3 regions of the Lysinibacillus sp. G01H genome follow, and region 3 is predicted to be linked to each of the others. Evidence: predicted binding sites of a transcription regulator. Region 3 holds the regulator's gene; each other region holds the start of a gene.

Region 1 (10,731 bases), 560 kb from region 3:
GCGATGAATATATTAATACCATCAATTACATGTTAGACAAGCGTGGTGCCATTATTGAAGAATTGATGAATGATGGATTTCGTTTTGATGAACAAAATCGCATTCATCGTACATTGCTAGAATTAGATAATGGTATTAAAAAGCGTTTAGCAGATGTAATGGATGCAGTTAAACAAGACATGGCAAACCTACAAAAAACGAAGAAAAGTGAACAGCAATATTATAATCCTTACTCGAATGTTCGCGTAATGGATGGCATGTATTATGACAAAAAAAATTAATCGTTTATCTTCATTCATCGTGCTGGAAGTTGCTAGATGAATGAAGATAAAGCATTGGCAGATGTCATCCGATTTTAAAAGAAGTGAATTGTGAGCATACAATTCAAAATCCAGACAAATTTACGCTGAGACGTAAATAGCTTTTCTTCGGAAAATGGTTTAAACTAGTAAATAAGTAACCTTTCAAAGGAGTTGTCCTTTATTGGCAGCAAATTTAACAGCACAAAACGCGTATAAACAAAATAGTGTGACTACAGCTTCACCTGGCGAATTGACATTAATGCTTTATAATGGATGCCTAAAATTCTTGCATAAGGCGAAACAAGCTATCCAAGATAAGAATATTCAAGAGAAAAATACAAACATTCAAAAAGCTCAGGCGATTATTAGTGAACTGATGTCTACACTCAATATGGATATTGAGATTTCGAAACAAATGCTACCTCTTTATGAATATATGAATCATCGTTTAGTAGAAGCCAACATTCAAAATGATGTTGCCATTATTGAGGAAGTGGAAGGATTTGTGACAGAATTTCGCGATACGTGGAAGGAAGTAATTCGCATTAATCGACAACAGCAATTTGGTCAGGGAAACAGCGGACAAATTTAGACACAATTAGAGACCATCGAAAGTGATGGTCTCTTTTTTGTTAAATCGTTATGATCACGAAATAGTCATAAATTAGGCCATACAAAGGTAAAATATGTTACTTATTCCCTGTGGCTGTTAGTTGGGCATCATGGCATAATCAAAGCAATAAACATGTTTAAAAGAGTACTGGGGTGGGAATATGATCTTTAAGCGTCAAGAAGGTTTCCGATTTAAATTTAAGGAGCCTATTCAAATAACTTTTGCTATTTATGAGAATGGAAAGGTCAATCATGGCCAAACGGCTATGGCTGACTTGTTGGATATTAGTCCACGTGGGTTGAAGATGTTTACGGAAGTGGATTTAGGTATAAACCCTCCTCCATTAGATATCCATTTTGTGCTTGATACACAAGAAGTTCGCGCTTATGGAGAAGTAATTTGGAGTCGTCCATTTGGGAATGGCAAGCAATACGGCATCTATTTCAATAATCAAGGACCCGTGGAAGATTTGATTATTGAAGAGCTAAAGCTTCGACGAAAAAAGGAAGCAGCAGAAGCGAAAAAACAAAATAATAATTTATAAAAATTTTTGTAAAAAAAAGAATGATTTTAGAGGAATTTCACACACTTGTGTAGAAATAGATAGTATAGCAGTTATAAAGGAGGAGTTTACATGTTAAACTTTAACATTCGTGGTGAAAATATTGAGGTAACTCCAGCTATTCGAGAGTATGTTGAGAACAAAATCGATAAAGTTGAACGCTATTTTAACGAAGATGTTAATGCCAACGCTAATGTCAATTTAAAGGTTTACAATGACAAACAAACGAAAGTGGAAGTCACTATTCCAATGAAGAATCTAACTCTTCGTGCTGAAGAGCGTCATAATGATATGTATGCTGCTGTTGATCTAATTGTTGATAAATTAGAGCGTCAGATCCGCAAGCATAAAACAAAAGTAAACCGTAAATTCCGCGAGCGTGAAGGTGCAGGCCTTTATTTTGCTACTACTCAAGCAGCCGCTGATGCTGTGTCAGAGGAAGAAGAATACTCAATTGTTCGTACAAAGCAATTTGATTTAAAACCGATGGATCAAGAAGAGGCAGTTCTACAAATGAATATGCTTGGACATGATTTCTATGTCTTTACAGATGCTGAATCGAACGGCACAAATATTGTATATAAACGTAAAGATGGAAAATATGGCTTAATTGAAACTACTTAAAACTTCATGATGACGAAGGCTCTCGCGATGGCGAGGGCCTTTTTTTGGTATGACAATCATATGTAGCCGGGGTGACAGTTTGCATGAAACTGTTACACAATGGTAAAATGAAAGTTGAATCTATATAGGAAGTGAAAAACATTCATGGCAAACCTATTAAATAAATTATTTGATTTCAATAAACGTGAGCTAAAAAAATTAGAAAAAATCGCTGACCAAGTTGAGAGATTCGCTTCTCAAATGGAACAGCTTTCAGATGATCAACTACAAGCGAAAACAGATGAATTTAAAAAGCGCTACGCTGAGGGTGAGCATTTAGAGTCGATTCGTGCCGAAGCGTTTGCTGTTTGTCGAGAAGCGGCAAAACGTGTATTAGAGATGTACCCATTCCGCGTTCAAATCATGGGGGCAGCTGCTCTTGATGAGGGGAATATCGCGGAGATGAAAACCGGGGAAGGTAAAACTTTAACAGCGACAATGGCTGTTTATTTAAATGCGATCACTGGTAAAGGTGTACATGTTGTAACAGTCAACGAATATCTAGCGAGTCGTGATGCTGCTGAAATGGGACAACTTTATAATTTCTTAGGCTTATCTGTTGGGCTTAATCTGAATAGCCTTTCAAAAGATGAAAAACGTACTGCTTATGAGGCTGATATTACGTATAGTACAAACAATGAGCTAGGATTTGACTACTTACGTGATAACATGGTGCTTTACAAAGAGGAACGTGTCCAACGTCCATTGCACTATGCTGTCATTGATGAGGTGGACTCGATCTTAATTGATGAAGCGCGTACGCCATTAATTATTTCGGGTCAAGCTGGGAAATCAGCACAGCTTTATAAACAATCGAATGCCTTTGTACGTATGTTAAATGCAGAGACAGACTATACGTATGAAGAGTCCACAAAAGGTGTTACGTTAACAGATGCAGGTGTGGAAAAGGCGGAAAAAGCATTCGGCATTGATAATCTGTTTGATTTGACACATGTTCGTTTAAATCATGCGATCAATCAATCATTAAAGGCGCATGTGAGTATGCATAATGATGTGGATTATGTTGTGCAGGATGGCGAAATTGTGATCGTTGATGGCTTTACTGGTCGTTTGATGAAGGGTCGTCGTTATTCTGATGGCTTACACCAAGCAATTGAAGCTAAAGAAGGCGTTGAGATTCAAAATGAATCGATGACAATGGCGACAATTACCTTCCAAAACTACTTCCGTATGTATCAAAAGCTTGCAGGGATGACAGGTACAGCGAAAACAGAGGAAGAGGAATTCCGTAATATTTACAATATGAATGTCGTCGCTATTCCGACGAATAAACCGATTGCTCGTGATGACCGTGCTGACTTGATTTTTGCAACGATGGAAGGGAAATATAAAGCAGTTGCTGCTGATATCGCAGAGCGTCATAGAGCTGGTCAACCTGTTCTTGTTGGTACAGTTGCTATTGAAACGTCTGAGATTATTTCTAAACTATTGGATAAACATAAAATTCCTCATAATGTATTAAATGCGAAAAACCATGAACGTGAAGCTGAAATCATTGCGAACGCTGGTACAAAGGGTGCAGTGACAATAGCAACAAACATGGCTGGACGTGGTACAGATATTAAACCTGGCGAAGGAGTACTCGAAATTGGCGGTTTAGCGGTAATCGGTACAGAGCGACATGAATCACGTCGTATTGATAACCAGCTTCGTGGCCGTTCTGGTCGTCAGGGGAATCCAGGGGTTACACAATTCTACCTATCCCTTGAGGATGATTTAATGCGTCGTTTTGGCTCTGATAATATGAAGTCGATGATGATGCGCTTAGGTATGGATGATTCCCAGCCATTGCAATCTAAAGTTGTGTCGAGAGCTGTAGAATCAGCGCAGAAACGTGTCGAAGGTAATAACTTTGATGCGCGTAAACGATTATTACAATATGACGATGTACTACGTCAGCAACGTGAGATTATTTATAAAGAGCGTTATGATGTGCTGGAAACAGAAAATATGCGTGTGCTTGTTGAGTCTATGATTCAAGAAACAATTGATAATGTTGTTAGCCTGTACACTCAAGGTGAACAGAAGGATTGGAACCTAAAGGCTATTGAAGACTTTGTAGCAGCTAATCTTTTAGAGGAAGGTCAACTTAAAGTATCTGATTTCCAAGGCAAGTCTGCTGAAGATATTAATCAGTTAATCTCTGATGCTGTTCATGTTCGTTATGATGAAAAAGAGGCAGAACTGACACCAGAGCGTATGCGTGAGTTTGAAAAGGTTATTTTATTACGTTCAATCGATACAAAATGGATAGATCATATTGATGCAATGGATCAACTACGTCAAGGTATCCATCTGCGTGCTTATGGTCAAAACGATCCACTTCGTGAATATCAACAAGAAGGCTTTGCAATGTTTGAGGATATGGTAGCCTCTATTCGCGAGGATGTTGCGAAATATGCGATGAAAGCAGAAATCCGCAATAATCTGGAGCGTGAAGAGGTGGCTAAGGGGCAGGCTGTTAATCCAAAAGAAGAAGGTGGCACTGCGCCGAAAAAGCAACCAGTACGTAAAGCTGAAAACATTGGCCGTAATGATTTATGTCCTTGTGGTAGCGGTAAGAAATTTAAAAACTGTCATGGCACAGCTCAATAATATCTAGGTGAAAGAATCATTTTAACTACGTGTTGAAATGATTTTTTCTTTGTAAAATAACTCAAAAATGAAGAAATTTTAGTATAAAAAGTCAGAATTTATAGACAATTGAAAAATATGGGTATACAATAGCTGTAATAATAGGTATATAGTACAAGTTATTGATCCTATTATTATCCTGAATTTTTGATGGTGATACTAAGTCTTAAGGAGGATCGGAATTTTCAAGCAATCTTACTCATTGAAAATAGCGGGAATGTACGCATATTTAGTATATTCCTTTTTATTTTGACTGGAAGCAACATAAAATGTATAAAGGGGGACTATAGATGCATAAAAAAGATATTATGAATAGTGAAACAATGATGTATATGCCTGTGTATGATTCCTTTGGAAATTTATGTACGCAGGTGTATGAGAAAAATAATGAGTATATATCTACGCTACCACCAACGAAATTATTGGACTTTAATCTGCGTTATTTTGGTTCTAGTTTAAGAGGAGCGTTCGATGGTTCGAAAATGATCCTAGGCAAGCTTAATAAAAATCCTATTGTCGTGCACGAACGTTGTAATATTTTATGGTTCCCTAGTAGGTCTCCTCTACATCCTGACTGTATTTGGTTCGCTGTCCATCATATAGATGACTATGTAGCTGTGGATAAAAAGAGGACAAAGATTACTTTTATGAATGGCAAGGAATTTATTGTAGATGTCAGTGTGAATGCGTTAGAGTCACGGATTCAAAGAGCTTTTTTATTAAAATATAGACTAGAGAAACGAACAAAATATTTACTTGTTCAGTATGACCGTGTGAAAGTATTTCAACGTCTTGCCAAGAATATGTTTGAGGACGAGACGCAGGATAGTTGACTTAATTCCACAAAACATCTGCTAGATAGTATGTTTTAGTTTCTAAAAACGTTATAATAAAAAGATACGGAGCTTTATGAATAAAGTGTTAGCTCCATGACTAACGTTCGGAGGATTTAACGATGATTGAATTAGCAGATGTACGCAATGTATTAGACACTACAGCCAAAAAATTGGCGGACTTTAGGGGGTCTCTTTGACTTAGAGAACAAAGAGGCACGTATTCAGGAGCTAGATGAAATGATGCTAGAGCCAGGCTTTTGGGATGATCAGCAGGGTGCTCAGGTGATTATCAATGAAGGAAATGGCTTAAAAGCGATAGTCAATGAATATAAAGATTTAGTGGAAACACATGAAAATTTAGATATGACACTGGAACTTTTGCGTGAAGAACCAGACGAAGAATTACAAGAAGAATTAGGCAAAGAACTAGCAGAATTTCAACAAAAGATGGCTGATTTTGAGCTTCAATTACTGCTAAGTGGCCCATACGATCAAAACAATGCCATTTTAGAGTTGCATCCTGGTGCTGGTGGTACGGAGTCACAGGACTGGGGTTCAATGCTATTACGTATGTATACACGGTGGGCTGAGAAGCGTGGATTTAAAGTGGAAACAGTGGACTATCTACCAGGAGATGAAGCTGGGATTAAATCTGTAACATTGTCAATTAAAGGTCACAATGCTTTCGGTTATTTACAAGCGGAAAAAGGTGTGCATCGTCTAGTACGTATTTCTCCATTCGATTCGTCTGGCCGCCGTCATACGTCTTTCGTTTCCTGTGATGTTATGCCAGAGTTTGACGACAATATTGAAATCGATATTCGTACAGAGGATTTAAAAATTGATACGTATCGTGCAACAGGTGCAGGTGGTCAGCATATTAATACCACAGATTCTGCCGTTCGTATTACGCATATTCCTACTGGTACGATCGTACAATGTCAAGCTGAGCGCTCACAGATTAAAAACCGTGAAAAAGCGATGACGATGTTAAAAGGGAAGCTATATCAATTAGAACTTGATAAACAGCAGGCGCAATTAGATGAAATACGCGGTGAACAAAAAGAAATAGGCTGGGGCTCCCAAATTCGTTCGTATGTCTTCCATCCATACTCGATGGTGAAGGATCATCGTACAAATGAAGAAACAGGTAATGTGGGTGCTGTGATGGATGGCGATTTAGATCCATTTATTAATGCCTATTTACGTTCAAAAATAAATTAATACCCAGATTCCCCAAGAGTGAGATACTCTTGGGGAATTTTTGTTAAAAGGGTGGATGATAGGGTGCATCTTGGCTAAGCTGTTTTCGTTCATTCATGTAATATTTATACAGCATAGAAGCGTTAAGAAATTGTTTACTAATGGAAGCATATCGAATCGGTAGTTCGATTTGTTTATTATTTTTTAACGTTACAATACACCCCATTTCACTAGGTGTAATATTAATAATTGCATGAAGCCCTATCCATATATTGTGAATGGAGCTGGGTGAATAAGTTGGCAGAAAAATACAGGGATAACCGTAATCAAAGGCCACGACGATTGGTAGCTTGTGTTGATTGCCGAAAAAACGTTTAGCCGATTGTTTTGCGGCTTCATAAGTTGATCCTAATGAGAGACAGGATTTTCGAAGGACATGCATCGGTTTGCGTGTAACAATCAGCTCATTATGCTTATCAATCACATGCGTGAAGACTTTGGAGTCATGCTGAATAGGTTGCAGTAAATAAGTATTGAATGACATTAAGTAGCCGTTTACAAAGTTAGTTGTCATATAGGGAGTGCCTCCTTTTTTCTAGTGATAACGGTAGTGTAAAACAGAATATGACTTTCTTAAATTAAATGAAATAGTTGAAAATCGTTCAGAAAAGCGCGAAACGCCTAGAGAATTTGCTCTAAATATCAATTGATTAATAGCTAATCCAAGATATTTTCGAATCGTAAGCATTGCTTTTTAATTTCAATTTTCATATAATTTAGAAAAGGATCGAGGTGAGATCGTTGGATAAATATTATTCGTATACAGATTTTCTGAAAGCCGTTGGTCAGTCGAAAAAAGTTGATGAGGCAGAGAAATTATTAAACGAGATTTATTTAGATTTATTTTTAAATCGTATCCAGCGTATGCATCGGCAAGAGCAGCTCATGGTTCTGATAGATAGAGCACTCGATGAAAAAGATGAAAACGCATTTTATCAATACGCATCCGAACTAACTTCCTTACAGCAAACAGAAGATGAATCATATTGACGAACCCGCTCTCCATATCTATTGGAGAGGGGGATTTTTTTTGCTTTTGAAAATAGTTGCAGTGGATGTGAGGAGTGTATGTTTTGGTTAGAAGAAGTGGTTTTGCTTATAGAATGTGGAAAGTCATTTAAAAAGTTTGAGACGCTGTTTATAAAAAAAGTGAGAGCCGGTCCAAAGGGAAGCGCCCCTGCTCATAAGAGGAGAAGAGCCGCTCCAAAAGTACAGAGCCCGGCTCCTGTGAGAGTGTGAGCTGCACATAAAGCAAAACAGGAAATCTCATCCATTGATGAAGCTTGAAAACCTAATAAAACGGCTATTATAAGAGTAACAAGTTAAATTGACCGTATTGTTATGTAATAAAAATTTTAGAGATGAAAAAAATTTTTACAAACATTCGTTCGTTAAATGTTCGAAATTTTAATATTGCTATGCTAAAATGTATGTACAAATTGGAAGGAAAGGACGGGGACATGAGTGCAAACATTTGATTTACAAGCGCCATATCAGCCTAACGGGGATCAGCCACAGGCCATTGCGGAATTAGTGGAGGGTGTGAAAGCAGGCAAACGTCATCAAACATTGCTTGGTGCTACTGGAACAGGTAAGACGTTTACCATTTCGAATGTCATCCAGCAAGTCAAAAAACCAACACTAATCATGGCACACAATAAAACACTAGCTGGCCAGTTGTATAGTGAATTCAAAGAATTCTTCCCGAATAACGCCGTTGAATATTTTGTCAGCTACTATGATTACTACCAACCAGAAGCTTATGTACCGCAGACAGATACCTATATAGAAAAAGACTCTAGCATTAACGATGAAATTGATAAGCTGCGTCACTCTGCTACCTCTGCATTGTTTGAGCGTGAGGATGTCATTATTATTGCATCTGTGTCCTGCATTTATGGTTTAGGTTCTCCCGAAGAATATCGAGAAATGGTTGTTTCCATTCGTACAGGTATGGAAATTGAACGTAATCAGCTATTACGCAAGCTTGTGGACGTTCAGTATGAGCGAAATGATGTTAGTTTTACTCGCGGAACATTTCGGGTACGTGGAGATGTTGTGGAAATCTTCCCAGCCTCTCGTGATGAGCATTGTATTCGTGTGGAATTTTTTGGGGATGAAATCGATCGCATTCGTGAGGTAGATGCACTAACGGGAGAGATTTTATCGGATCGAGAGCATGTTGCTATTTTCCCAGCATCCCACTTCGTTACACGAGAAGAGAAATTGCGTAAAGCGATTGAAAATATTGAAAAAGAATTAGAGGAACGACTTGCATTATTACGTGCAGAAGATAAATTACTAGAGGCACAACGTTTAGAACAACGTACACGTTATGACTTAGAGATGATGCGTGAAATGGGCTTTTGCTCTGGGATTGAAAACTATTCACGTCATTTAACATTGCGTGAAGCAGGTGCTACTCCATATACGTTACTAGACTACTTCCCAGAAGATTTTTTACTTGTGGTTGATGAAAGTCACGTAACACTTCCACAGGTACGTGGGATGTACAATGGTGACCAAGCGCGTAAAGGTGTGCTCGTAGAACACGGCTTCCGCTTGCCATCTGCTCTAGATAACCGTCCATTACGTTTTGAAGAGTATGAAAATCGTATACATCAAGCAATTTATGTATCAGCCACACCAGGTCCTTATGAGTTGGAGCATACACCAGAAATGGTAGAGCAAATTATCCGACCAACTGGATTATTAGATCCATTAATCGATGTACGTCCTATTGAAGGGCAAATCGATAATTTAATCGATGAAATACAAGATCGAATTGCGCGTGATGAGCGAGTTTTAGTGACAACGCTAACGAAGAAAATGTCCGAGGATTTATCGGCCTACTTGAAGGAAATGGGCTTAAAAGTAGAATACCTACATTCAGAAATTAAGACACTAGAGCGTATTGAAATTATCCGTGAGCTACGCAAAGGAACGTATGATGTGCTAATTGGTATTAATTTATTGCGTGAAGGTCTTGATATTCCTGAGGTGTCCCTTGTGGCGATTCTAGATGCTGATAAAGAAGGATTTTTACGTTCAGAGCGTTCTTTGATTCAAACTATTGGTCGTGCTGCTCGTAATGCGAATGGTCATGTCATTATGTATGCAGACCATGTAACAGACTCGATGAAAAAGGCGATTGATGAAACGAAACGTCGTCGTGCGTTACAAATGGCTTATAACGAGGAGCATGGTATAACACCTCAAACGATCATTAAGAAAATCCCAGATGTGATTCGTGCAACACAAGTAGCAGAAGAAGAGGAATCCTATGTAACAAAGGCAACAAAAGGCAAAAAGCTGACAAAGGCGGAAAGAGAACAGCTTGTTGCTTCTCTAGAAGTCGAAATGAAGGAAGCAGCAAAAGCGCTTGATTTTGAACGTGCGGCTGAGTTACGAGATACAATATTTGAATTGAAGGTAGAAGGGTGAATGACTTGTGAAAAATACTGAAATCGTCGTGCAAGGTGCACGTGCTCATAATTTAAAAAATATTAATGTCACAATTCCGCGTGACCAATTAGTCGTTTTAACAGGATTATCGGGCTCTGGAAAGTCTTCTCTAGCATTTGACACAATTTATGCGGAGGGCCAGCGTCGTTACGTTGAGTCCCTTTCCGCGTATGCCCGTCAATTTCTTGGACAAATGGATAAGCCAGATGTCGATGCGATAGAAGGTTTATCCCCTGCTATTTCCATTGACCAAAAAACGACAAGTCGTAACCCACGATCTACTGTTGGTACGGTAACGGAAATTTATGATTATCTACGTTTACTTTATGCCCGCATTGGTAAACCAATCTGTCCAAATCATGGTATAGAAAT
Region 2 (10,731 bases), 1.4 Mb from region 3:
TATTCTTTTCATTTAGTTCAATTTTTGCTCTAAGTTCGCTAATTTTAATTTCCTTTGAATATTTACTTTCGATTACTTTAATTTGTTGAGTAATTTCTGTTAAAGTGGATTTATTTTTTAAGTCATCGGTAGCAATTATTTCTATTTTATCTTTTAATTCAGTCACCATTGCTTGGATTAACTCATTAATTTTTAACTTATAGTTTGATAATAATAATCTCGACTCTTCATTATTTAGAGTTAGTGTATCAAAATTATCCTTGATTATACTTTCAATTGAATAAATCATAGAATAAATATTTTTAAAGTCTGTTAATGAGTTTCCTACTTCTTCATTTTGACCTTGAAGTAAAGCGGCTTGAGTATTAAGTTGATGATGTGATGATTCATCTTCAGGAGTCATTTTAGAATCTTCAAGCTCTTTTTGAAGTTCTATTGATAACATATCTTTCTCTTCAAGATAAGTCTCTAAATTTTGATATTTTCTTATTTTTAAAATCAAGTCATTATATAGCTTTAACTCTACCGCAAGTTTATAGCTAGTATTATTTATAAACTCCTTAAAACTCGCTTCAAGCTCTGAAGACTTTTTCATTTTATCATTGATAACCGAATCGCTTTTCAAAATGTCCCAAATTTTTTCTTGTAAAACTTCATTTTTAGTATCTTCAGATAATGAATTTATATATAGCTGTGGAATGTAAGTAATATTACCATTATGAGTACTAGTTTTTGAATTAGCAATATTACCGTTTTTCCAATGCACTTCAAATTCAATTTGATCAATATAACTACCCTTATAGTTATTAGTCCATATTTCATCTTTAGTTCTTAAATCTACTTCTTCTGGAGATACCGTAGCTGCTATTTTGTAAAGTAATAAAGATTTACCTGAAGATTTCCCCCCAATAATAGTATTTAGACCTGAGTTGAAATGTATATCATAAGTTTGGAAATCGCCTTTTGTATCTTTAAAAAGTACTTTATCAATCACATTATATGTCATCTTTAGCTCTGGATAATCTTTTTGAATTCTAACCCTTCTTTCAGGCTCTGTAAGAATTTGTAATAGTCCGTCGAAAGTTGGATCCGCCTTAATCCATGTATATCTTTCTCCATCTGGTTTAAAAAGTGAATCCAGATTATGAGCATCACTTCCATGTATACATGGCTTAGGACATCTTAAATCTGTATTCTCTTCTAAAAAAAACTCTCTATCCTTGGGTCTACTACTAAATATAATTTGTGATTTCTGATAAATATTCTGCTTAACTCCCCTAAATTGATTATCTCTAATCCCAGATGCTCCATCAGTTTCCTTATTAGCAACTGCTGTAACATACTTTCCCTTGAATATTTGTTGTTGATCTACTTCTAATATTTTATTAATTTGATTTACATTTGCTTTAAATTGTTTAATCCCTTCTAATAATGCTGCCTTGTCACTACTAGTACTTCCAAAACTCTTGCCAAGGTCAATTAAATCTCCTTCAGTAGCGCTATAAGTTCTATTTCCATACTCGAAAGTTAACTTAGATAAAAAGTGCGACTCAATATAACTATCTATTTCTGGAGAAAAAATGACATGATAGTTAATGCCACGCTCTCTTTCCGTAGAATCTTGAAGACGTAATTCAATATTTGGAAGGATAAGTTGAATATTTCCTAATCTATTCTGATTTTGTTTATAATTTTTAACTTTGAAATAATTTTCAACACTTAAATAATCTGTTATCCCTATTACTGAGACGTCGCTTTGTTCAACTGCTTGTAAATAAGGTTCCCATCCCCCTTTAAAACCATCATTAAGTCTTGTTTCAGGGGTATGTATATGTAAGTCCCATTTTCTCCATAGAGAACCTTTTGTATTTAAAAAAGTACTAACCATGAAATCACTCCTTTTTAATTAACATTATATAACATAAAACAGGAGGATTTTCATATAATTTATTAATCAACAGTACAATTCTCAATAATTCATTCCTCTAAAGACCTTGAATTTGAGCAAGTAATAATAAACGCATAAGATTATGAATTGACTAGAGAGGGTATAATAATTTTATATTTCGTAGCAATCTCTAGAGCAGAAGATAGGTTATTAATTATTGCTCAAAATGAATTTATGGATAGATATAATAGGTATATTCACAATGTTATTGCAAAAACGAAGCATTTAGGAATCAAGGTTAAGATTGAAAAAGTAATAAAATAATTGAATAATTGTTGTATATTTATCCCAAAGAAAAACTAAGGCATTTTTTATATAGGAGTAGCATTTTGATATTCAAACCTTCTTTACCACCAACCATAGAATTACACAAACTAGTGTATAATTTCAACATCAACAATATCTAATAAATTTATTTTTAAAGTACTGTTGTCCTCGTAAACAATACAAGTTTTTCTGTAAAGATAGTCAATTTCCTTTAGGATCCCTTTAATTACATGAATCCTGTTATTAGAAAAGTATTTAATTTTTATTTTGGAATTATTTTCCAGCGCTGATTGGAAGGTCAAATTCATTTCCTCAAGTTGGTGTTCATCAACTTGAGGTTTTTTAATATCGTTTTGTTCTTCCAAATCTTTTTTTAACAGGCTTACATGCTCAGATAACATTAGAGACATATTCCATTTTTTAATTCCACGATCTTTTAACATTGGATTTCCCTCCAGTAATTGTAATGGAACGAACGTTTGTTCTGTGTTATTATAATCGAAAAGGGTTAACTTTACTATCGATAAAATGTATTTGGTAAACATTACATTATCCTTAACTATATATAAACAAAGAATGAGGTGTAATAAATAGTGGGAAATACAAAAATATGTCTTGATAAAAATATGAAATGGACAGCGATGATGCTACCAGAGCATTTAATGCTTTTGAAGGCATGGAAACAAGAGGTGTTGACAGAGTTGCCTCGGGAACATGCTGAATGGGAGCTTGAAGAATTACAGCAAATAATCACACAAGCATTCACACAGCATAACTATATTATGTTGACTATATGGGAACATGGTAACTATGTGCAATGGGGAGGTACCATTCAAGCGATGAACGAGGACCAGCTGCTACTAGAAACCATTACCACAACGAAGCACATCCCATTAAGATACATTTATGCTGCTCGTATAGAAGATGATGGATGTGATTAATGGAGAGCAACGACGATTATTACATCAATTTTTGCTGCTTGATTTAGCTGTGAAATCCTTGCAGCACGATCTAACAGTGGCGGAGCATTTTAAGATGAAGCGTGTATTTTTACCTGCTATGGATGCTTTATTAAAGCAGCTACACAATGATTATTTTCAATTAAAACGTCAGCTCGCTCAACAAAAAATACGATTAGTTGGCTGGCATCGAATTGATGATTACTTTAGTGATGTGCAGGTGGCTACCGCAGGCAATGATGAGGTACTACGCTATGCCAATCAAGCGTTAAAAACCCAAGTCGAAGAGCTAATGAATAAACATTTACACAATGCCTAGGCTTACGTCTACGACGAAAAAGCCAAAAGCTGATGACAGGAGTGGTCAGCTTTTGGCGGCTTTATTTCTCGATAGGTTTCACATCAATTTGCTCAACAAGAAATTCATTGTTAGTACGATTAAATTGATAGGTAATACGAACATCGGCTACATAAATAGGTGAGATGCCAATCGATCCAGGGATGTTTAACATTATTTTTTGATTTTCTACTGTATAAATGACCACACCACCGAAAGCAAGTTGCGCTTGATTGATATCTGGTGCTGGATCAAAGTCATAATCAAATGTAGATTCTTTTCCCTGTGCTTTCATAGTAATCGCTAATGTGCCATCATCTTTTTTAGTAATCGTTGATTCAATAGTATGTGCAACGATGTCTTCATAATGTTGGACATTCATCTCCGATAAATCCTTTCCATTTACAACATGGATCTCATAGTGATTGAGGCCTGTCCCTCGTCCAGTTTGGATAATCATAACAGCCTCTTCCTTATGATCATTCGTCAGATCTGTATAGAATAACTGAGGTTTAGTTCCTGTCTCAGGAATTGTCCAGTCAAAATTTTTTCGCTTACCATCAATATCTAAAGTTACCTCTGTAATTTCATTTTGTGCTTCATTCTGTGCAAATAATTTCACCTTCTCATCATCGGAAACGGCAATCAATGGAGCCTGTATATCCAGCTGTGATGAGACCTGTTCAGCAGGGGGGATTACTGTCTCGTTTGGAGCAGTAACACTACATCCAGCTAGTAGAGAAATTCCTAATAACCATAGCCACATCTCTTTTTTCAATGTCTAGAGCCACCTTTTCTATAGCTTATTGACTTTATTATACTGTACAAAAATGACCCATAGCAGTTGAATTCGTGAAGGAAAAGCTTATATGCCAGGGAGTGGAGGTGTAACAATGAAATTCTTAGAGATGGTAGGGGAAAATAGAATTCCGTTGTTTGTAAGGCGTCTCTCATTTTGAAAAGCAAATGAGTGACAATTTCTTTACAGCGGCAAATTCATAACGATCTGCTCACCAATAGGTCCCAATCTTCTTTCTCCATGATCCACAAAGCCTACTTTGATATATAAATTCTGTGCAGCTATATTTTTATGATTGACGACTAACACTACTTCATTACATTCTTTAAATTCCTGCTTCACAAAATCCGCAAGTGCAAACATAGCCTTTTTAGCATAGCCCCTACCTTGCTGCAGATGGTCAATGGACAGGGCAGTTAGTAACATTGCCTGAGGATTACTAGAATATTGTTGGACTCTGTCCGTTGCATGAAGAACAAAAAAGCCGACAGGTACGCCACCACTTAAAATCACAATTGGATACTGTCCGACCTTCTCGATTGAAATCTCTTGAGGAAGTGCTGTAAATTGGTGTTGTTCTTCAGGTAATTCAAAACGATTTAACTGCTCTACATAGCTTTCAGAGAAATGTACTAACTCAATATTCGTTGTTTCTTGCATAAAAAAGCCTCCTTTTCTAATAGTTTAACCATAGAACAAACGTTCGTCAAGGAGGCTTGTATTAAAATAATGTGGGGGTAGGTCATTTTAACTTAAAAGGGTACCAAAAAGTAAAATAAAAGAAATACTAATCATCACAATAAGTGTAATGACCATTGTTAAAATTCCTCGAAGCAAGGTCGTTAAATTTTTAACATTTTTCATACCGACCAGGCTTAGGTAGAAACAGACAATAGACAAGAGTAGTGTCAACAGTAGTGGATGGAAATGAAGATATGTGTCAAAGAAGTCTTTCATTGAACCTGATAGAAAAAATAATAGAATACAGCCCAAAGATAAGATAAATGACCAGAGATTTAAATTAATTCCCATTGTTTTCCTCCTTCCTATAAAAACGAATTTGTTGTAGGAATGTTCCGATGATTCCGCTTGATAGGGAAAAGGAGAAACTAAATGTGTAGTTGCTACAACAGGGTCACTCGGACGAAAGTGACCCCAAGTATCAAAAGGAGTGTAAAGTAAAGTTGAAAGAACCTTACACTACTATTATTATGTGAAGCTAGCGGTTTAAGATAGTTATCTATCTAAATTACTAGCTTTTAATTGTGAGTAAAAATAAATGAGCTAGAAAAAAACGAAAAGGAAGGAGATTAGACAGAATAGCTGTGGTAGCGATTCATTGTAAAAAGGCTTTAGCTTCTGTAATGGAACAGAGGCTAAAGCCTGAGACGATCAATTAACACATGAAGCTAGCACCAACGATAATAAGAAGGATGAATAGTACAACAATAAGCACGAATGTAGAGCTATTGCCGCTTCCATTGTCCCCGCCACAGTAACTATTGAAATTACAGTAACTCATGAAACACACCTCCTTTCTTTCTTTTAAAGTATGTATTGGACAAAAGGGGGGGTTAGCGAGTAGAGAAAAAATGAGTTGTCCCTTCATTCGGGAATAAAGCGGTGAAAGCTTTACTTTATTATTATGATGGAATAGTAGCTTGAGTTAGTTGTTAGCCTGTATAGCATCAAGAATAATGAAACAAATTTTACTAATTGTTTTGGTATTCAACACGATGTAAAAAAACATCCGTTCTAGGATGTTTTTTTAGTATAACGGCTGCTGCGTATGACAAGGGGGGAAGCCGTTCACATCATGAATCATATGAAGGTCGTATTGCTTTAAGGCAAATTGACTTTGATACAAATATTCAAGAACAAGCAGTTTTCCTCCCGATACGCCACAGAGGACACCAGAAGTTCCTTGACCATTTGTAAAAGAAACACCAACAGGCTGACCGATTAAATACGGAATTTTATGTTGCCAAGGCACAATAGCCACTCCTTTCACTATAATATATGAAAAGAGTGGCTAGAGGTTCTTACCTTCACAAAATCGTACACTCTGTTTGTGGAGATGCTAACTAAATACTGACAAATCGATCATTCTTTCATTACTATTTATATGGTAATATAATCTATAAATGGGGTTATAAAGAATTGCTAGTTATTAACGATCGGGAGGAGAATGGATGAAATTTAAAAAGGGAATCACCTTTATTCTAGGCTTCTTACTACTCATGCTTACTGCCTGTACACCAACAGAAAAAAGTGAGAGCCAACTTCATGAGAAAAAGCAAATAACAGATGATGAAGAGATGGTGTTCTCATTTGAGCACCCTCAAACCAAACAAAACTACAAAATCATTCATGCCAATCAACTGTTTTATCCATATATGGAAAAGGTCAAAGAGAATCCGAATCTTTCAAGCTCGGAAACTCTGGAACTGTATAATAAGGAGGTTATTCAACCGATCTACAAGGATTGTTTTGAAAATGGGGAATATTATCATATGGCAGAAAACCTGCTTAATACGGTTCCTAGCAGGCTAACAGAAATACAAATGGTGAGTGAAAAAATGGAGACGCATAAAGCAGAAATCAATCAACTTATTCAAGAATCGCTATTGAAATCCGCAGACCTGTTACCCTCTCAAAGCGATGTAGCCGTTTGTGTATTCCCTTCCGCAACCAATAATAGAATACCCTTCGCAGTTGGAACGGGCAAAATAATCCTCCCGCTTTATCTAAATGTTTTGGATGATGGTATAAAGTCAACTGTTGCCCACGAATACCATCACAGCGTTTGGGCGGAAAAATATTTTAATAAAGATGTCGGAGCTTCGGTATTGGATAGTATCGTCTTTGAAGGAAAAGCGGTCATGTTTGAAAAAAATGTTTATCCTGACTACGGCTATACAGCAAAGAATGTAATTTACAACAAGGAATTATGGTCTAAAGTAGAACCTGATTTACATAAGTACGACAGTAATCGTACCTCAGACATCTTATATGGGGGAAAAGGGTTACCGAAAAATTATGGTTACAGTGAAGGCTATAAGATGGTTAAATCCTATCTTGACTTGCATCCTGATCAAACACCAGAGGATTGGACAGCCTTAAGTGCACAAGAAATTTTCGAACAAGGAAAATACTTGGAACACTATCAATAACTATTTTGAAGACACTTATTTGTGAGGGTTCAAAATTAAAGACAGAGCACTTTTACTGATTACAATATGAACTCGTAAAACATCAACGTAATAATGATAGGACTTTCTCAATCGAAAAACGACAAACAATAAGTCACGACGGTTTTAAATCGCAGTGGCTTATGTAATGAGGAGAACCTTCCCAAGAATAATGCAACGGCTTATTAATGAATTAAATCTTGGGGAAATTTCCAACTAAACAGAGTATGTAAAAAGGGATAGCATTGTACAAAAACATCTTGGGGGCGATGTTAAAGGTGCTATCCCGACATTAATGTATGTGAAAGAACTTAAGAACATTACCACTGTAAGTAAATTGAAAAGTAATTGAAATAAGGGTGTAAAGCTTTTATTATAGGTATCATCTAAGGCATCATGGATAAATAACAGGTGGTTTTTCCTTGTGTGCTATGGTTGAATTTATGTTTTCATTCTAATAGAAAATTTTTGGCACATAATTTAAGTCTTTCAATTAAACCATATTATGTAAATTGTTGGCGTAAGACCACCTTATTATAGCTACCCAATCTACGAGTCATATTATCCGATTTGGGACAATGAATAAACTGTAATCGAAGAAGCCATCTGGTGTTGAAAAAATAACAACACCAGATGGCTTCTTTATTTATAAGAATATTAATAATTTTTAATCTCTTCGAAAGTCCCGAACGTTGCATCCCGTAGATTAATTGTACCATATATATTTTTCTTCCCATCAATCACTAGCACCTTTGGATGCATGTATTGTCTTGGAATACTTGATTTTTGTCCGTCCGTTTTATGGAATGCTAAAATTTGTTGCAATGTCACATCATCGGTATACGTAAATCCACTGAAATCATCATTATAGGTATGAAAAGGTACAGGTCGAATGATAGGTAAATAATAGAATGTACGATCTTTTAATACTTTTCCTTCAAATAAAACGTCTCCATCATTTGTTACTGTGTAACGCTTATCACCGATATGATTCATGGCATCTGTATCAAATACCATGACACCTTGATAGTCGAAATAATATCGGTAATGCACCGTCCTTGGTGTTCTTATAATTTCTTCATTATCAATAGATAATACATTTCCATTAATTGTATGCTCTATTATGCCAGAATCACTGTTTATGAAATACATAGATACACCTTGTTGATCGATATATCCTGCTTCTGATCCATATTCTCTTCCTGTATCTAATAATTTGTAATGCGCATCTGTAAAACTATGCATTAAGAAAAGATTCATATTAATATATCCATGTTGACCTGGAATGTATTTATTTACAATGGAGAAAGCATTTGATTGCATAAATTGATTTCTTAGCTGTAATCGTGATTCGTGAGGGCGACCAAAAAGGCTAGTCCCTTCAATTAGCACTTCTTCGTCGATGGCAAAGTTACCATCATAGCGTGCATAAATATGAAGAAGAGAATTAGAAAAGGATACTTGTAAATGGGATTTATTGACCGTTGTTACATTTGAAATTTTTTGAAATCCTAGCTCTTCAGCTGTTTTTTCAAAATGAATAACATGGTGATTGCGCTCAATTAATTTGATTGTTCTTGATAAAAAAGAAGCAAACTGCACACGTGTCACACTGTTTTTGGGATTGAAAGTATCTACATTGGAAATGCCTAAAGCATTAAGTGCCTCTATATAGGGTCTAGCTTCTTTATTTGCTTTCTGTATATCCACTACATGACTTTGCAAATCATAGGCGTAGTCAATCAATGAATATTTACGGGCTAATACCATAAGTCGGTTTAAAGTTAGTGCCATTTGTTCTCGTGTCATGTGATGATATGGATTTAGACGTCCATTTTCTCCCTTAAAGATGCCATTATCGTAAAGTAAAGTTGAATACTTTAGCAATTCACGATCCTTCACACGAAGGGGCATATCCATAAAACGATCCATTTCCTCCCAATTTTTATCAACCTTCGCTATGCCAGTCTGTTCGATATAGCGTCCCATCATGATGACAACTTGACCACGAGTAATTGTAGAGTTTGGGGAAAAAGTTGTCGGTGTTGTCCCCTTAATAATATTTCTTTTTGTTAAATCCTGTACTTCTTGTTGCATTTGATTCGGCAGTTTTTTTATATCATCAAAGCCACTTGCAGAGACAGAAATGTGATTCATTAAAAAAACGAAACAGAATAAAACGAACATTATTGTATAAATAAGCTTTCTTTTCATCTTTCACCTGCTTTAACCAATATCCACAAAATGATAGCATGTTTAAACAGATAAATTCTATTGGTAATGAATAACAAATATAAAGTGACCTAGAGCTAACTAGATTTATAGATGCTACTGCAACTACTTTAGGTTCTCTTCACAATAATTATCATATGACAATCATAAAAGAGGCAGTGGCAAGTTCAAGTGATAAAAAGAGATTAATAGCATTAAATACGTTAAGATCAAATAAGTTGAAAGTTATTCATTCTTTTCAGTTATTAGCGATAATTTTGAAAGGCAGGAATTCCTTCACGTAAGGATATATTGATCGGCCTAGGGTAAAAGATATAGGTTTTCATTACATTTTGTCATGAGAAAGGGTGGTAATATGAGTAGGAATTTTATTATCTTTGGAGCTAGCCAAGGATTAGGAGATGCATTTGTTAAGGGTTTACCTGTCAAAGGAGATACAGTATGGATGGTAGCACGAACAAGACCTAATAGTTTAGAACTAAATGACGGAGTAAATCGTCACTGGCTATCCATTGATCTGTCTAGCCAACAACAAATTTCCACTTTAAAAGAAGTGTTACAAGGCATTCCTCTCGATGTATTAATTTATAATGTGGGTGTATGGGAAAAGCATGGTTTTGAAGATAATTATACATTTGATAAGGATGAAGTAGAGGATATTTCGAACTTAATCAATATCAATCTAACCTCTACTATTACATATATACAGGCACTTATACCCAACTTAAGACAAGCAGAGCATGGAAAGATTATTTTAATTGGCTCTACAGCAGGCTTAGACCACACAAACAATACACAAGTTTCATTTGTCACATCTAAATTCGGCGTAAGGGGTATTACAAATGCACTACGAGAACATTTAAGGAAAGATAAAATTGCTGTCACATGCATTAATCCTGGTGAACTGGCAGCAGAAGTACCCTATGAAGAAGGGGCAGAGAAAGCCATTCATTTATATGAAGGTACACGAATCCCCGTACAAGATATTGTATCTCTTG
Region 3 (10,731 bases):
AAAACAGGCTGTTCGCATGTTTGTCCCTGATACGACGGTTCTATTAAAAAACTTTGAGCACCCTAAAGATGTAAAGCCTCAGGAATTACGAGGATATGCTGAAATGGAATTGGGACATTCCATTCATTTACCATTTCAAGACCCTTTAATTGATGTGTATGATGCAGATGCCGAGGATGGCAAGGCTATCTTATTTGCTGCACCTTCTGAAGAGATTACGAAACTTGTAGGGATGCTGTTAGATGTTTCATTAGAACCCGAAGCTGCTGATATTCGTGCGCTTTGTAATATACGCTTATTAGAGCATATGTCATTATTAGTGCCTAATAAAACATATTTAATTGCAGAATGGTCGATTAATGAACTCTCAATCAGTATTTTTTCCAATGGCCAAGTGGAGTTTTTGCGCTATCAATCTATTGAAGTAGATATGACGCAATGGCAGGGGAAGAAAGAGAATGAGTTTAACTATCAATTTATCTATAATGGCGAAGCAGAGAATTATCAAATGGTTGTAATGGATCAGGTTCTAGAGATTGATCGGATGATGAATTTCTTTAAGTTTTCTTTACATAAAGGTGAAAAAGCAGTGGATGAAATTATTATGCTTGGCGATAACCCATTATTGAAATCAATTGGAAACTTACTTGCTTCTAATTTAGAACCACCGCTAAGAGTCGTCGATGGGAAAAAGATTGAGAAATCATTTCCTCGCTTTAAGCGAGAATTTTCAACGTTGCTTGGCTTAGCTTTGAAGGAGGTTCGTTAATGGTTCCAGATATAAACCTCTTACCACAACTTGAAAAAAGAACAACCTCCCCCAAGCTTTTTTACAGCTTGGTGATTGTCATTGTGGGACTTATTGTAGCTTATTTACTTTTTTTATTTTTTACATCCAAAAGTGAATTGTCACGATTGACTGCAGAGGAACAGGCATTAACTACACAGCTTGATCAATTGCAGCAAGAGTTAGATGCACGACAAAGTGTCGATCAGGGTTCATTGGAAGAGTCTGTGACATTTATTCAAGGTGTTTCATATCCTGTAACACCGTTGATTGATGAAACGAAAACTTTATTACCAACCCATTCCTATTTACGTAGCTACGTTTTCGGAGAGAATACGGTGAATATTGAAGTGGATTTTGAAACGATGACAGATATATCGAAATATGTGGAGCGGCTTTTAATGAGTAGCTATTTTACAGACGCTCAAATTAACACGGTCTCAAACTTTGATATAGAGCTAGGTGAACAAAGGGAGTTAACACCCCAACAAAAATTTAAAGAAGTACCGCGCTATTCAGTGTCCATTACAGCGACAATCGATTTTATGTATTTAGCTGGAGGACGACGCTCATGAATAAATTAACGAGTAGTAAAAATTCATCTATGATCTTGTTACTTGCGCTAATAGCTGCTATTTTATTTGCGCTGTATTATTATTTGCTTTCACCAAAATTGAATGAAGTGAATGAAAAAGAGAGTAATGTGTTGCAGGTGCAGCAAGAATTAGCTAGTGTCAAAGAACAACTAGCTCAATTAGACAAGGAGCAGGGACAGCCTACAATCAATATATTAGCCTTAAGACAAAAGCTACCTGCAACAAGAGCCGTTGAAAAGATTATTCTTGATTTAGCTGAGATTGAAGAGGTGACAGGAACTCGTATACAGTCTTTAACTGTTCAAGGTGAGGACGGCACTGTGACACCTTCTGATGTATCGAATGATCTCAATATGTTGGAGCAGGCTGAAGCAGAGGTCAATGGTGATCAGCAGAACAAGGAGAGTACTACACCGATTGCATCTCTTTCGGAGGACTCTTTACCAACTAATCTAAAGCTTATTACTTTTATATTAGAGGTGGGTGCGCTTGATTTTAATTCTCTTGAAAGCTTTTTACAGGAGGTTGAACAATTAGAGCGTGTCATGAAAACCGATAAGATTGAATTTAAATTGCCAGGAGAGCAGGCACAGCTTGAGAAAGATGCAGATCTTACGTTAAAGGCAACAGTGCAAGTGACGACGTTCTATTACGAAGAACAACAATAAACTTTTTTGATAGGCGCCCCATACTTCATTTGTATGGGCGCCTATTGGTTTAGGAGGACATGAAATTGGAAATGGCTTATACGATCTTTATTTTTTTATTTGGACTTGTCTTTGGCTCTTTTTATAATGTAGTTGGCTTACGTATACCACAGAAGGAATCGATTGTACATCCTCCTTCACATTGTCCGAAATGCCAGAGACGACTAACGGTGCTTGATTTAGTACCCGTTTTATCCTATGTATTTTTAGGAGGAAAATGTCGGAGTTGTGGCAATAAAATTTCTTGGGTTTACCCATTCATAGAATTAATGACAGGTGTATTATTTGCCTTTGCTTATTGGCAGCTAGGCTGGGGCATAGAATTGATAGTAGCGTTCTTTTTTATCTCCTTATTAGTTATTATCGTTGTGTCAGATTTGGCCTATATGCTAATTCCTGATAAGGTATTAATATTCTTTTTACCTTTGCTAGCTATTGGACGAGTTCTGTCACCATTAACACCTTGGTGGGACTCTCTTGTGGGTGCTGTCGTCGGTTTTGGCATATTATATATCATTGCTGTGCTATCAAACGGTGGCATGGGTGGAGGCGATATTAAATTATTCTTTTTAATTGGTCTCGTTCTGGGTACGATTGATACACTATTAACGCTTTTTTTAGCTGCAGTGATTGGTATGATTGTCGGGATTACCGTTTTATCGAAGAACAAACAAGGGAGAAAAACACCCATTCCATTTGGGCCATCTATTGCATTGGCCGCAGTCATTGTTTATTTCTATGGCGATCTATTAATCAATTGGTATTTAGGCTTTTGGTAATTGTTCAATCTTCAAGAATGTGGAGGGAAGCAAGTGAAACCGATTATTGGTATTACAGCCTTTGTGGAGGATGATTTATCCTCTCGATTAAATGCTGCTTACAGCAAAAGTATTATTGATGCTGGTGGAATTCCACTGATTATTCCAATTGGAGTAGAAGAAGAGGCAGCCCAGATTTTAGCCCTTACAGATGGTTTATTATTATCCGGGGGTCATGACGTGCACCCATTTCTGTTCGGGGCTGAGCCTTCATTAAAACTTGGAAAAATTCATCCCGCGCGTGATACAGTGGAGTTAGCAATAATTGAAGCCGCATTCCAACGAAAGATGCCTATTTTCGGGATTTGTCGAGGGATTCAAATACTAAATGTTGCATTAGGTGGTACCTTATATCAGGATATTGATAGTGATCATTTTAGCACTAAATTACTCCAGCATATGCAGCAATCAGGTAGAGCTGTAGCTACCCACACTGTACAGATTATTGCTGACAATTTATTAGCGACTATCGTTGAACAAGAGAAGATAGCAGTGAATTCATTTCATCATCAAGCGGTGAATGTATTAGCAGAAAAATTAAAAGTAGCGGCAAAATCAAATGACGGTATTATCGAAGCTGTAGTTCATGAGGAAATGCCATTTTGCTTGGCTGTTCAGTGGCATCCTGAGGAACTAGCCATAGCAGGAGATGAGAGTGCTCAAAAGCTATTTTCAGCCTTTGTTGAAGTTAGCTTAAAATTTAAGAAGGAAGCTTAGAGGGCATTGTACAAAGAATCCAATCGTCTGTGGATTCTTTTTTTGCGTAAAAAAGAGGATACATGCTCTTAGAAGGAACATAATCCTCAAAACCTGTTTTAATAGTTAATGTACCCGTCTGTAAAGACCTACAACTTGTCCTAAAATAGAAACTTGATCGACAATAATAGGTTCCATAGAAGAATTTTCAGGCTGTAAACGGAAATGATTTTTCTCTTTAAAGAAGCGTTTTACAGTTGCTTCATCTTCAGCTGTCATAGCTACAACAATATCCCCGTTATTAGCTGTTGCCTTTTGTTTTACAATGACTAAATCTCCATCTAAAATTCCGGCTTCAATCATTGATTCCCCCATAATTTCTAGCATGAACAATTGATCTTCACTTGTGCCGTACGTATCGGGTAATGGGAAGTATTCTTCAATGTTTTCAATTGCTGTAATTGGAGAACCAGCTGTAACCTTCCCGACAAGTGGGACATGGATCACCTGTTGCTTTTGGATGGATTCTTCAGGCTCTAAAATTTCAATTGCGCGTGGCTTTGTTGGATCTCGACGAATAAAGCCTTTTTGTTCTAATCGAGCTAAATGTCCATGAACAGTTGAACTGGAAGCAAGTCCAACTGCTTCGCCAATTTCACGTACTGATGGCGGATATCCCTTAGCTCGTACCTCTTCCTTAATGAAAGCTAAAATGTCCTCTTGTCTTTTCGAAACTTTTTTCATGAGTGCTCACCTCTTTTTTCTAAAATCAATCTTCTTATTTGATAGTATAACAGAATGCGAACATGTATGCAAACATAGGTTCGAAAAGTGTTTGACAAAAACGTTTGTTCGCTTTATTATGAGAACATACATTCCGAACAAACATTCTCAAAAAGGGGTAATGATTATGACATGGTTTAAGAAAAACACACATATCTCAATTTTATTAGGAGCTTGCCTACTATTTGCAGCATACCTTTACATTACTGATCCAGGAAAAGTTAGTTACGCAGAAATCCAAATCGAACATGGGGATAGCTTGTGGTCGTTAGCGGAGCAATATCGTGGTAAAATGAGTACTGATGATTGGATAAAGCTTGTAAAAACGGAAAATGAACTAGCAGATATTAAAATTGTAGCGGGAAAATCTCTAGTTATTCCTGTAGTGAGTGATCAAGCCAGTCCCATCAATACTATCGAAATTGCGAGAAATGAACAATGATAAATAATCAACTGTCGGCTGTTGTCTATTGTCGCGTAAGTACTGAAAAAGAAACACAAAGCTCCTCATTAGAGCGTCAACAGGAAGAGTTGCTGCGCTATGCTAAGGAGCAAGGCTATGCGGTGAAGGGCGTGTTTAAAGATCAGCATAGTGGTTATGATGTAGAACGTGCAGGCTTACTAGAAATGCTTGATTTCATAAAAGATAAAAACATTAATGCCCTTTTTGTACAAGATGAAACTCGTTTAGGACGAGGCAATGCAAGAATGGCTGTATTGCATTTATTACAAAAATCAGCAACGGATGTTTTTTCTATGCGTGATGCTGGCCCAGTTCAATTAAATGAAATGGACACGATGCTGCTAGAAATTTTAGCGATTGTAGAGGAATATCAGCGTAGAATTCATAATGCTAAAATACGACGAGGTATGCGACGTGCTGTAGAAAACGGCTATCGTCCTGAAAATAATTTATCGAACAGAGGTAATCCGCAGGGGCAGGAGCGTAAAGATCTACCTGTAGATGAAATTGTAAAGCTACGCAAACGTGGATTTACCTTTGAAGAAATTTCTATAACGCTTAGAGGGTTAGGCTTTGAGGTAAGTAAGGCGACTGTCCATCGTCGTTTCCAAGAGCACCAAGAAAGATTAGCAGGAAAATAATATTCCTGCTAATTTTTTTTGTAAAAAACTACTGAGAGGAAGAAAAGCTCTCGATAATAACATTTTTAGGCAGTTGGAAAGGGTGCTCTTTATTTATTCGGTCATAAAACATGATGCCATTTAAATGATCGATTTCATGTTGTACAACGATGGCCCCATAGCCCTGTAACTGTACAATGATTTCATGTCCATCAATGTCGTAAGCTTTGACTTTAATCCTCTCATATCTCGGCACAAAACCAGGAACAGGTCGATTTACAGAGAGACAGCCTTCTCCCTCGGGTAGATAAATCATATTGATGGAATGACTCATTATTTTAGGGTTTATCAGCATCATTTCTTGGTCATCAAAGAGTACAGCAAACATTCGTTTATCTACACCAATTTGATTAGCAGAGAGTCCACTTCCAGGGCGAAGCTTATATTTTTTTACTAGAGTTGGATTTTGGCTATTTTTCAGATATTGTAGCATGGCTAGGAGGGTATTTCGGTCCTCATTGGTCACTGGTATCGCCACTTCTTGAGTTTGTTTTCTTAAAATTGCCGAGTGTTCTTTCACGAAATCCTTCATTGTAATCATATAATCTGGGTGAAATTTAGTCATAGATAAACACCTCATCAACACGGCTATTGAGAACCTTAGCAATCTTAAAAGCTAATTCAAGGGTCGGATCATATTTATCATTTTCAATACTATTAATGGTCTGCCTCACAACCCCACATTCTTTTGCAAGTGCAGCTTGTGTTATACCTAATTTTTTTCTCAAAATTTTGATAATGTTCTTCAGAATTATCCCTCCATTTTGTCTAAAGTATTAGATATATCGTAAAATAAGAATCAAGAAATGTCCAACTAATTAGACATTTATGAGTGTTGAAAAACAAAACAGTCAATTGAAGGGTAGAGATGGATTTCCGTTGCAGGCTGCTTGCTTTCTTGTAGCACACTGACGGAACGGAAATCACCCTACAGCCTTGTTAAAAGTTCTCATTCTACTAATGACATCATCTTTTTCAACAACATGAAATGCCCGATTAATTGGACATTTGGGTTTTAAATCATCACTTAATACCAATTTTCATCAAATTTTAGCTTTAACGCATGACCAAAACAAATACCGAAAGGAATAAAGCCTCTTCCTTTTGCTGTAATGATATTGCCATCTTGTACCACTAGTTCATCTGAATAGTTATGAAGCTCAAAGCACCCTAGCTGCTTCATGCCATCTAAAGGTAGCCCTACTGTATATTTTTTGTTTTGTAAGACACCTGCTTTTGCCAATAGGTAAGGGGAGCTAGAAATACTTGCAAGCAATCCTCCTTTTGCAGATAGATGACGAATGAAATCTAGTAAGCTCTCTTCAAGTTGTAATGTTGAAATATCCATACAGCCTGGTAATAGTAGACTATCAATATCGTCAAGCTCTACTTCATTCACGGGTAAATCAGCTATGCAATTTAAACCAGATTCTCCTCTGATAGGTTCGGTATTCGATCCTAGTGTGACGATGGGTTTCCCTCCTTGCATTAATATGGACAAAGCAACACTCAATTCATATTCACTAAATTGTGGGTATAATAACACCGCAGTTTTCTTCATTTCATACACCTCTTACCTTTAGATTGTTCCATTCTTCCTCTAAAATAGCGTAATAGTATTCATCCCACCAAGTCTCTCCATGAGGAATGCATTTTTTGAAAAATCCTTCTTGGCGCATACCGATTTTTTCCATGACTCGGTAAGAAGCGATATTTTCTGGCTGGCATGTGGCAATAATTCGATGAAGTTTCATTTTATTAAAGCCATAGTCTAATAGGGCCTGAGCAGCTTCAGAAGCATAGCCATGTTTATGATAGGCAGGATTCATAACCCATCCAATTTCATACGTATGGTCGCCAAAGTATTTGTGGAAAACAAGATGACCAATGACTCGCTGTTGTTCACGTAAAACAATGGCGAAATGTTTTGCTTGCTCGTTGCTATTCTCTGTTACGAAATTTTGAACCTGATCTTCATTCAACACACCCTCTGGCATATAGTGCATGACCGTTTTGTCGGACATATAGCTATAAACAGCCTGCCAATCTTGGGCTTCAAATGTTCGAATAAGTAGTCTAGGTGTTGTGATGTTCATGATAGCTCCTCCTATTATCTATCAAATTTTTCCTTTTATTATTAGTTATACACCTCTAACTTCTGGAAGTCATGTAAATAATGGCTAAGAAGTGTTTTTAAGGGTTGGTATAACTGCATTTTAAGGGAAACCATGCTATACTTTGCATACTGAGGTCATTAAGCTAGGTACTGAAAGGTGTGTAACCATGTTATCAAAGGAAAAAATTAACCGAATTAATGAATTATCTGCTAAAGCAAAAAGCGGACAATTAACAGAGGAAGAAGCAAAGGAGCGAACAGCGCTTCGCAAGGAGTATTTAGATACGTTTAGAGCAACTATGCGAGATACGATTGAAAACGTTAAAGTGGTCGATGCAGAAGGAAATGATGTAACTCCTGAGAAGGTAAAACAAGCACAAAAAAATAAATTTCTAAATTAATGTGACACAATTCAATAAAGTATGTATGAAAACGCAAATAGTATAACAAAAGCATTGTTTTCTAAAGCAATGTTGACTAAACTGTAAAAGAACAATATATAGGACGAGAAAGGATGTCACAATATAATGACTCAACACGCGGATCTTTTAGCAATTAATGCTATCCGAACTTTGTCAATCGATGCTATTGAAAAAGCAAATTCTGGTCACCCAGGTTTACCAATGGGAGCAGCGCCAATGGCTTATACGCTATGGACAAAACAATTACGCCATAATCCAGCAAATCCAAAATGGTTTAACCGTGATCGTTTTGTACTATCAGCAGGTCATGGTTCAATGCTTTTATACAGCTTACTTCACCTTGGAGGCTATGGTTTACCAATGGAAGAAATTCAAAACTTCCGCCAATGGGATTCATTAACACCAGGACATCCTGAATATGGTCATACAGTAGGGGTAGAGGCAACAACTGGTCCTCTTGGACAAGGAATCGCTATGACTGTTGGTATGGCAATGGCTGAGCGTCATTTAGCTGCTACTTACAATAAACCAGGTCATGATATCGTTGACCACTACACATTTGCGTTATGTGGCGATGGTGACTTAATGGAAGGCGTAGCAGCAGAGGCGATTTCATTAGCTGGTCACTTAAAACTTGAAAAATTAATCGTGCTTTACGATTCTAATGATATTTCTTTAGATGGTGACTTAGAAAAGTCATTTTCAGAAAACGTTCAAAAACGCTTTGAATCTTATGGTTGGAATTATTTAAAAGTGGCAGATGGTACAGATGTAGATGCTATTAATGCAGCCATTGAAGAAGCCAAAAAATCTACTGGCAAGCCAACATTAATTGAAGTGAAAACAGTGATTGGTTTTGGTTCTCCAAATAAATCTGGTAAAGCAGATTCTCACGGTGCACCACTTGGTACAGATGAAGTTGTCTTAACGAAAGCTGCCTATGAGTGGGCACATGAACCATTCCAAATTCCTGCAGAAGTTTACGATACATTTAATGCGGCTGCTGAAGTGCAAGGCGCACAACCAGAGGAAGCTTGGAATGCAAAATTTGCTGCATACAAAGAAGAATTCCCAGTGTTAGCAGCTCAATTCGAGAAAGCGATGAATGGTGAATTACCAGAAGACTTTGCTTCTGAGTTACCAGTATATGAAGCAGGTAAATCTGTAGCAACTCGTTCTTCTTCAGGCGATGCAATTAATGCTATTGCGAAGAAAACACCTTCATTCTTTGGGGGTTCAGCTGACCTTGCTGGCTCCAATAAAACAACGATGAAGGGTGCAGGAGATTTCTCAGCAGACGACTATGCTGGACGTAACATCTGGTTCGGTGTTCGTGAATTTGCAATGGGTGCTGCTATGAACGGAATGGCTCTTCACGGTGGTTTAAATGTATTCGGTGGTACATTCTTCGTATTCTCTGATTACGTTCGTCCAGCAATTCGTCTATCTGCATTAATGGGTCTTCCTGTAACATATGTATTCACACATGATTCGATTGCAGTAGGGGAAGATGGTCCAACACATGAACCAATCGAACACCTTGCATCATTACGTGCAATGCCAAACCTATCTGTTATTCGTCCTGCGGATGCAAATGAATCAGCAGTTGCATGGGAGCTTGCAGTAGCAGCAGAAAAAACACCAACTGTTCTTGTATTATCTCGTCAAAACTTACCTGTTCTTGACGCTTCTATTGAAACAGTACGTGAGGGCGTAGCAAAGGGTGCTTACACAGTGTCTCCAGCTACAAAAGAAGTGGCAGATGCTATTTTAATTGCAACAGGCTCTGAGGTTTCGCTTGCTGTCGAAGCACAAAAAGCATTAAAAGCAGACGGTATAGATGTAGCAGTTGTTTCTATGCCATCTATGGATCGCTTCGAAAAACAAGACGCAGCTTATAAAGAATCTGTTCTACCAAAAGCTGTTACAAAACGTCTTGCAATTGAAATGGGTGCATCATTCGGCTGGCATAAATATACTGGCTTTGAAGGCGATGTTCTAGCAATTGATAAGTTCGGTGCATCTGCTCCAGGTGAATTAGTAATGGAAAAATACGGCTTCACTGTTGAAAACGTAGTAGCAAAAGTGAAAGCACTATAATTTACAACAAATACCACAACACTCAGCGGAATAAACATCAGCTATGTGTTGTGGTACTTTTTTTAGCGGCAAACATAGTCATGTAAAAACTCAATAAAAAGGGTGAGCGAATGAAAAACTATAGCGTTGTGTTATTTGACTTAGATGGAACGTTATCTGATCCCAAAATAGGAATCACTAAATCAGTACAACATGCTTTACAGAAGGCAGGCGTCATGGTGAATGATTTGGATGAACTGGAACCATTCATCGGACCACCATTACAAGTATCTTTTCAAGAAATCTATGGATTCAATGATGCACAAATAACGCAAGCAATTAGTGATTACCGAGAACGATTTACGGAAAGGGGAATGTTTGAAAATAAACTATATGAAGATATTCCAGCTTTGTTAGCTCATTTAAAGCAACAAGGGTACATACTGACTATTGCAACTTCAAAACCAACTGTCTTTGCGGAACAAATCGTAAAGTATTTTCAGCTAGAGTCCTATTTCGATCTTGTCGTAGGAAGTCACTTAGATGGTTCGCGTTCTGCCAAAGGTGAGATTATTGCAGAGGTA

The links. The regulator LexA, encoded in region 3, represses DNA repair genes until DNA is damaged. The targets are predictions, from matches to a motif close to CGAACATATGTTCG.
Region 1: the regulator LexA is predicted to act here: its motif matches at 8,272-8,285, upstream of uvrB (excinuclease ABC subunit UvrB).
Region 2: the regulator LexA is predicted to act here: its motif matches at 2,688-2,701, upstream of PSR12_RS13505 (YolD-like family protein).

What each region holds. Positions count from the first base shown of each region.
Region 1 covers NZ_CP118397.1:708,556-719,286, forward strand. Annotated here, with positions in the region: gene PSR12_RS03405 (flagellar protein FliT) at 1-281, shown strand, start outside; gene fliS (flagellar export chaperone FliS) at 484-894, shown strand; gene PSR12_RS03415 (PilZ domain-containing protein) at 1,076-1,459, shown strand; gene hpf (ribosome hibernation-promoting factor, HPF/YfiA family) at 1,550-2,101, shown strand; gene secA (preprotein translocase subunit SecA) at 2,246-4,756, shown strand; gene PSR12_RS03430 (competence protein ComK) at 5,086-5,628, shown strand; one part of gene prfB (peptide chain release factor 2) at 5,751-5,825, shown strand; one part of gene prfB (peptide chain release factor 2) at 5,827-6,855, shown strand; gene PSR12_RS03440 (competence protein ComK) at 6,899-7,408, opposite strand; gene PSR12_RS03445 (IDEAL domain-containing protein) at 7,636-7,884, shown strand; gene uvrB (excinuclease ABC subunit UvrB) at 8,359-10,338, shown strand; gene uvrA (excinuclease ABC subunit UvrA) at 10,346-10,731, shown strand, end outside.
Region 2 covers NZ_CP118397.1:2,620,684-2,631,414, reverse strand. Annotated here, with positions in the region: gene PSR12_RS13510 (TrlF family AAA-like ATPase) at 1-1,888, opposite strand, end outside; gene PSR12_RS13505 (YolD-like family protein) at 2,323-2,658, opposite strand; gene PSR12_RS13500 (YolD-like family protein) at 2,809-3,156, shown strand; gene PSR12_RS13495 (YhjD family protein) at 3,140-3,493, shown strand; gene PSR12_RS13490 (hypothetical protein) at 3,555-4,289, opposite strand; gene PSR12_RS13485 (GNAT family N-acetyltransferase) at 4,494-4,970, opposite strand; gene PSR12_RS13480 (hypothetical protein) at 5,058-5,342, opposite strand; gene PSR12_RS13475 (YjcZ family sporulation protein) at 5,707-5,832, opposite strand; gene PSR12_RS13470 (hypothetical protein) at 6,079-6,303, opposite strand; gene PSR12_RS13465 (DUF2268 domain-containing putative Zn-dependent protease) at 6,503-7,483, shown strand; gene PSR12_RS13460 (S-layer homology domain-containing protein) at 8,159-9,715, opposite strand; gene PSR12_RS13455 (SDR family NAD(P)-dependent oxidoreductase) at 10,089-10,731, shown strand, end outside.
Region 3 covers NZ_CP118397.1:1,269,163-1,279,893, forward strand. Annotated here, with positions in the region: gene pilM (type IV pilus biogenesis protein PilM) at 1-769, shown strand, start outside; gene PSR12_RS06070 (PilN domain-containing protein) at 769-1,362, shown strand; gene PSR12_RS06075 (hypothetical protein) at 1,359-2,051, shown strand; gene PSR12_RS06080 (prepilin peptidase) at 2,117-2,869, shown strand; gene PSR12_RS06085 (gamma-glutamyl-gamma-aminobutyrate hydrolase family protein) at 2,903-3,625, shown strand; gene lexA (transcriptional repressor LexA) at 3,731-4,348, opposite strand; gene yneA (cell division suppressor protein YneA) at 4,515-4,829, shown strand; gene PSR12_RS06100 (YneB family resolvase-like protein) at 4,826-5,491, shown strand; gene def (peptide deformylase) at 5,520-6,095, opposite strand; gene PSR12_RS06110 (helix-turn-helix transcriptional regulator) at 6,088-6,279, opposite strand; gene PSR12_RS06115 (DJ-1/PfpI family protein) at 6,558-7,091, opposite strand; gene PSR12_RS06120 (GNAT family N-acetyltransferase) at 7,093-7,626, opposite strand; gene PSR12_RS06125 (DUF896 domain-containing protein) at 7,814-8,047, shown strand; gene tkt (transketolase) at 8,174-10,168, shown strand; gene PSR12_RS06135 (HAD family hydrolase) at 10,279-10,731, shown strand, end outside.